2 linked regions of the Cupriavidus metallidurans CH34 genome follow. The protein of the gene in region 1 interacts with the protein of each later gene in a pairwise test. Links are inferred from orthologs where the notes say so. Each region holds a gene or a part of one and is shown on either strand. Other genes may lie near its edges. The genes, in order: recR and recO.

Region 1 (3,057 bases):
TGGTTCCCGGGCGGAAGTTCTCGATCAGGACGTCGGCCTCGCTGGCCAGCTTGCGTACCAGAGCCTGCCCCTCCGGCTGGCGCAGGTCGATGGCAATCGACTGCTTGTTGCGCGACTGGGCTTCCCACCAGACCGAGGTATCTTCGTGCAACATGCGCCACTTTCGCAGCGGATCGCCCTGCCCGGGCGGCTCCACCTTGACCACGTGTGCGCCGAAATCGGCAAGTGTCTTGGCGGCAAAGGGGCCTGCAATCAGCTGGCCCAGTTCGAGAACGCGGATGCCGTCGAGAATCTGTCGCGCCATGAGTGTCTCCGAGAAACTGACCCCGATTGGGGTGGATTGGCGTAGTTTCGACGGAGTGTGCCCCAGCGGCGGGGTGATGCGGAATCGGCATTCCGGAAAGCGGGCTTTCTCGGAATGCGAAAGATCAGGGAGAACCCTAGAGGGTTCAGAAGCGGGCTCGGGGACTCAGAATGGCGCGCGGTCGCCGCAGAGATGGCTGATCAACAGCCGCGCCGAGACCGTGAGCCCGGCCGGGTCTCGCATGCCGATCAGCAGCGATCGGCGCGCCCAGGCGTCCCGCAGACCGACCAGCGAGAGCCCCATCGACTTGACGTGCGGCTCCGCGGCGATCCGCGGCAGCACCCCCACGCCCAGACCGGCCATGACCATGCGACACATCGCGTCGAAGCTCCGCACCTGGATGCGCAGCCGAAACTGCCGCTCGAGCCGACTACTTTCTTCCAACAGCCGCGCCGCCAGCGAGGTCACCTGCGGCAAGCTGACGAAGTCGTATTCGAGCGCATCGGCATAGTGGACCGGACCGTTTTGCGCCAGTGGATGCCCCGGCGGCGTGATGATGACGAGTTCGTCCTGCCGATACTCGAGCGTCACCAGTCCCGCGCACGGCGTGCGGTCGGCGAAGATGCCCACATCGGCCCGGTTTTCCATGACAGCGGCAACGATGTCGCTGCTATTGTGTTCTTCGAGTTCGATGCGGATGGTGGGATGCTGGCGCATGAACTGCGCCAGATCATCGGGAAGAAACTGCGTGATGGCCGAGGTATTGGCACAGACTCGCACCTGCCCGCGCACACCCGAGGCGTAGTCGGACATCACCCCGGCCATGCGCTCCACGTCCTGCAGGATGGTCAGCGCGTGGTGGAAGCAGGCCTGCCCCGCCTCGGTAAGCTGCACGCCAGCGGCATGGCGGAAAAACAGCGGCGCCCCGACCGCGGTCTCCAGGTCGGAGATTCGCTTGCTGGCAGCCGCCACGGCCAGATGCGATTGCCGCGCGCCGGCCGAGATACTGCCCTGCCGTGCCACGGCCACAAACAGCCCCAGCGTGACGAGATCGAAGCGCGCCAGATTCATGGTCCGTTACAGGGTGCGACGGTCCATCACGGCGCGGGCGATGGTGCCCGCATCCACGTATTCCAGTTCGCCACCCACCGGCACGCCTCGCGCCAGACGCGAGACCTTCAGCCCGCGCGCCTTCAGCATTTCGCCGATGTAGTGCGCGGTGGCCTCGCCCTCACTGGTGAAGTTGGTGGCGACGATCACCTCGCTGGCCGGGCCGCCGAGTTCGGGGTCAGTAGCACGTGCCAGCAGGCGGTCGAGATGAATCTCCTTCGGACCGATGCCGTCGAGCGGCGAGAGCCGCCCCATCAGCACGAAATACTGGCCGCGATAGGTCAGCGTCTGCTCGATCATGACCTGATCGGCCGGCGTTTCGACCACGCAGAGCAGCGTCGCGTCACGCTCTGGATCGCTGCAGGTTCCGCAGATTTCGAGTTCGGTGAAGGTATTGCAGCGCGTGCAATGGCGGATGCCATCGACGGCCCCGCGCAGCGCGTCGCCAAGCTTGCGCGCGCCTTCGCGGTCGTGCTGCAGCAGGTGATACGCCATGCGTTGGGCCGACTTCGGTCCAACGCCGGGCAGCACCTTGAGCGCCTCGATCAGCGCCTGCAGCGAGGTGGGCGGCGCCGCTCTCATGACAGAGCCGCCTGGTCGGAACGTGTCATCAGAATGGCAGCTTGAAGCCCGGAGGCAGCGGCAGACCCGACGTCATCGAACCCATCTTTTCTTGCGTGGTGGCCTCGGCCTTGCGCACGGCGTCGTTGAACGCGGCGGCTACCAGGTCTTCCAGCAGGTCCTTGTCATCGGCCAGCAGGCTCGGATCGATCGTGACGCGCTTGACGTCGTTCTTGCAGGTCATCACCACCTTCACAAGGCCGGCGCCGGACTGGCCCTCGACCTCGATCTGGGCAAGCTGCTCCTGCATCTTCTTCATGTTTTCCTGCATCTGCTGGGCTTGCTTCATCAGCCCGGCCAGTTGACCTTTCATCATGGGATCACTCCTTGAATACGTGTGGATGGGGGCGGGCGGCGCGACCGTTGGTCAGGCGGCCGCCACTTGAAACTTGAAATTCAGGCTGCGCGCGGCTGGATCGACCCTGGCACGATCTGGCCACCGAACTCCCGCAACAGACCTTGTACAAACGGGTCGCGGTCGATCTCGGCTTCGGCTTCGCGCTGGCGTTCGGCACGCGCCGCGGCATCGACAGCCGCCGCGGTATGCGTCACGCCGCCAACGACGCATTGCACACGCACATCGACGCGGAAATGCTCGACCAGCGCTGCCTGAAGCCGCTCCGCGACGTTAGCCTCGGCAATCGCCGCAACCGGCACGCGCAGATGCAGCGTGCGGCCGACCACGCGATGCAACTCGCTTTGATGGGCAAGCTGCTGGGCCAGCCCCTTGAGCGGCAGGGTGGCGGCGAACTCGGGCCAGTCGCCTGTGAAAACCGGTGGCGTGCCATCCTCGCCTGCGCTTGGCGCCACTTGCGGGACGGCAGGTGCCAGTTGCGCTGCCGGTTCCGGCTCGGGCTTGCTGATCGGCTTGGCTGCCGATTGCGTCGGCGCGGGCTTACGAGCCGCGCGCGGCGCGCGATCGGCGCTGTCGGAATCAAAGCCGTTGTCGAAACCACCGAAGCTCGGGTCATAGCCCGGATCGCTGTCGTACGGACCGATCACAGGCAGATCGGGCGGCATCT
Region 2 (3,157 bases), 320 kb from region 1 along the record:
TGCCGCAATACAACGTCATCGCCACGCACGGTGCGGCGCACAGCCAGCAATTTGAAGTCGAATGCATCGTGCCTAAACTGGAGGTGCGCGTGTTCGGAACCGGCGCGTCGCGTCGCGCCGCCGAACAGGCCGCGGCCAAGCTCGCGCTCGACGAAGTCCAGAAGCTCGTGCCGCAGTTGCTCAAGCGCAGCCGTGCCGAACGTACGGGCAAGACGCGCAAGCAGCCGGTGCCGCCCGATCCCCAGTTGTCTCTCAGGTTGAAGGAATGACCGATTCTCTCCCTCCGCAGCAAGATGCGGCGGAACCCTCAGGTGCCGTGGCATTTCGCTGCGGCACAGTGGCCATCGTTGGCCGTCCGAATGTTGGCAAGTCCACGCTGATGAACGCGCTGGTCGGCCAGAAGATCAGCATCACGTCCCGCAAGGCACAGACCACGCGGCATCGTATCGTCGGTATTCAGACGACCGATGATACCCAGTATGTGTTCGCGGATACACCTGGTTTCCAGACCCGCCACGCCAGCGCGCTGAACCGCTCCCTGAACCGCGCCGTGACGTCGACGCTGTCGTCGGTCGATATCGTGCTATTTGTCGTCGAAGCCGGCTATTTTGGCCCCGATGACGAGAAGGTGCTGTCGCTGCTCCCCAAGAACGTTCCGGTGCTGCTGGTCTGCAACAAGCTCGACCGAATCGGCGAAGGCCGCAGCGAAGTCATGATGCCGTTCCTCGAGCAGATGGGGCAGCGTTTCCCGTTCCGGGAGGTGGTGCCGATGTCGGCCAAGACGCGCGATCATATCCAGCGTCTGCTGGCGATCATCCGGCCGTATCTGCCGGAAGGCGAGCCGATGTACGACGTCGATGCTATGACCGATCGCAGCGAGCGATTCCTGGCGTCCGAGATCATCCGCGAAAAGGTGTTCCGCTGGACCGGCGACGAACTGCCGTACACCAGCACTGTCGTGATCGACAAATTCGAGACCGAAGGGCGCCTGCGCAGGATCTTCGCGACGATCCTGGTCGAACGCGACGCGCACAAGGCGATGATCATCGGCAACAAGGGCGCCAAGCTCAAGCAGATCTCCACCGAGGCACGCCTGGATATGGAGAAGCTGTTTGATGGCAAGGTCTACCTGGAGATGTGGATCAAGGTCAAGAGCGGCTGGGCCGATAACGAAGCCGGACTGCGCGCCTACGGCTACGAGTGAGCAAGATGCCTGACGTGCGCCGCGCTGCCGCGCCGCGTGCGCGCAGTGCCGACCCGATTGCCGAGGAAGCGGCGGAGCTGCTGGGGTCTGGCGCGGTACCTGCCATGAACGCGGCGGTCAGCCCCTCGGTGGCGGCCGGCCGCGAAATGATGGATCGCGCGATGCGTATCGTTCCGGCTCGCTCGGAACTGCGCGTCACCAATGAGGCGGGCTTCGTGCTTCATGCGCATCCTTATCGCGAAACCAGTCTGGTTCTCGATGTCTTCACTCGCGATCACGGTCGCGTGGCCATGGTCGCGAAAGGGGCCAAGCGGCCGCATTCCGCACTGCGCGCGGTGCTGCAGCATTTTCATCCGATCGCCCTGTCCTGGACCGGCCGCGGCGAGGTCAAGACGCTGACCAAGGCGGAGTACGTGGGCGGCATGCTGCCGCTTTCCGGCGACGCGCTGCTTTCCGGCTTCTACCTGAACGAACTGCTGCTGCGCTTCTGTCCGCGCGAGGACGCGCATCCGACCCTGTTCCGCCACTACATGGCGACGCTGACGCGGCTGTCACATGGCGAGCCGGCCAGCTTCGTATTGCGCAGCTTCGAGCGGGTGCTGCTGCAGGAGACGGGGTTTGCGGTAGCGTTCGATCAGTGCCTCAGATCGGGCGAACGCGTGCAGCCGGGGCTCGATTACGTCTACCAGCCTGAGCGCGGGGTGCGGCGCACGCATGCGTCAGATCCGTCGAGCTGGCCCGTGGTGTCGGGACAGACGCTGCTGGATATGGCGCAGGATGATTATTCGCGTGCGCAGACCGTTTCGCAAAGCCGCGCACTGATGCGGTTCCTGCTGCATTATTATTTGCAGGGTGCGCCACTGAAGACGCGCCAGATCCTGATCGATCTGCAGTACCTTTAATATCCCAATTCTCCTGAGAGAAGCCGGCATGATTTTCCACGCGAACCCCGGTGTCATAGACCTCGGGGTCAATATCGACCACGTGGCCACGCTGCGCAACGCGCGCGGCACGGTGTATCCCGATCCGATCCAGGCAGCGCTGCAGGCCGAGGAGGCCGGCGCCGACCTGATCACGCTGCATCTGCGCGAGGACCGTCGCCATATCCGCGACGCCGACGTGCGCGCGCTGCGCCCGAAGTTGGCCACGCGCATGAATCTGGAATGTGCGATCACTTCCGAGATGCTCGACATTGCGTGCGAGATCAAGCCCCAGGACGTCTGCCTGGTGCCCGAGAAGCGCGAGGAAGTTACCACCGAAGGCGGACTCGATGTAGCGGGCCATTTCGAGCAAGTCAGCGCCGCATGCCGGCAACTGGCCGACGCGGGTATCCGTGTATCGCTGTTCATTGATGCTGACCCTGACCAAATTGCCGCCGCTGCCGCGTGCAAGGCGCCGGTAATTGAAATCCATACTGGCCGCTACGCCGATGCGCATACGGCGGAGGAGCAGGCAGCCGAGTTCCGCCGTGTAGCGGCGGGCGTGGAAGCGGGGCAGAAGCATGGTCTGATCGTCAACGCCGGCCACGGCCTGCACTACACCAACGTGCAGCCGATTGCTGCGCTGCCGGGGATCAAGGAGCTCAACATTGGTCACGCGATCGTTGCCCATGCGGTGTTTGCCGGGTGGCAGAACGCCGTGCGCGAGATGAAGGCCATCATGGTGGCGGCGCGCCTCGGTACCCGTTACCCGGTTCCGGGTCAGCCCGCGTGATCTACGGCGTCGGCACCGACATCATCCAGATTGATCGCGTGCGCGGCGTGATGGAGCGCACGCGTGGGCGCTTTGTCGAGAAGATTCTCGGGCCGCGTGAGATGAAGATCTATCTTGCACGCAAGGCGCGCTCGGAAAAGCGCGGCTTGGCATTCCTGTGCACGCGTTTCGCGGCCAAGGAGGCATTCTCGAAGGCCATCGGCCTGGGGATGCGCTGGCCGATGACGTGGCGTGCGATGG

The links.
Region 2: the proteins of recR (region 1) and recO interact in binary tests that used the Escherichia coli proteins (3 or more experiments, as listed by UniProt). The link is inferred for Cupriavidus metallidurans CH34 from one-to-one orthologs.

Annotation. Positions count from the first base shown.
Region 1 is NC_007973.1:2,307,647-2,310,703, forward strand. Bases 190-2,927 are described here. They hold recR (recombination mediator RecR), read right to left. Parts: upstream 1,997-2,927; coding sequence 1,382-1,996; downstream 190-1,381. Other genes in these bases: RMET_RS10640 (CaiB/BaiF CoA transferase family protein), read right to left, coding at 190-304; RMET_RS10645 (LysR family transcriptional regulator), read right to left, coding at 470-1,375; RMET_RS10655 (YbaB/EbfC family nucleoid-associated protein), read right to left, coding at 2,025-2,351; RMET_RS10660 (DNA polymerase III subunit gamma/tau), read right to left, coding at 2,432-2,927. Outside these bases: more of RMET_RS10640, read right to left, coding at 1-189; more of RMET_RS10660, read right to left, coding at 2,928-3,057. UniProt on the Escherichia coli protein: May play a role in DNA repair. It seems to be involved in an RecBC-independent recombinational process of DNA repair. It may act with RecF and RecO.
Region 2 is NC_007973.1:2,624,708-2,627,864, reverse strand. Bases 320-3,157 are described here. They hold recO (DNA repair protein RecO), read left to right. Parts: upstream 320-1,209; coding sequence 1,210-2,106; downstream 2,107-3,157. Other genes in these bases: acpS (holo-ACP synthase), read left to right, coding at 2,914-3,157; pdxJ (pyridoxine 5'-phosphate synthase), read left to right, coding at 2,135-2,917; era (GTPase Era), read left to right, coding at 320-1,204. Also shown: rnc (ribonuclease III), read left to right, coding at 1-269; more of era, read left to right, coding at 266-319. UniProt on the Escherichia coli protein: Involved in DNA repair and RecF pathway recombination.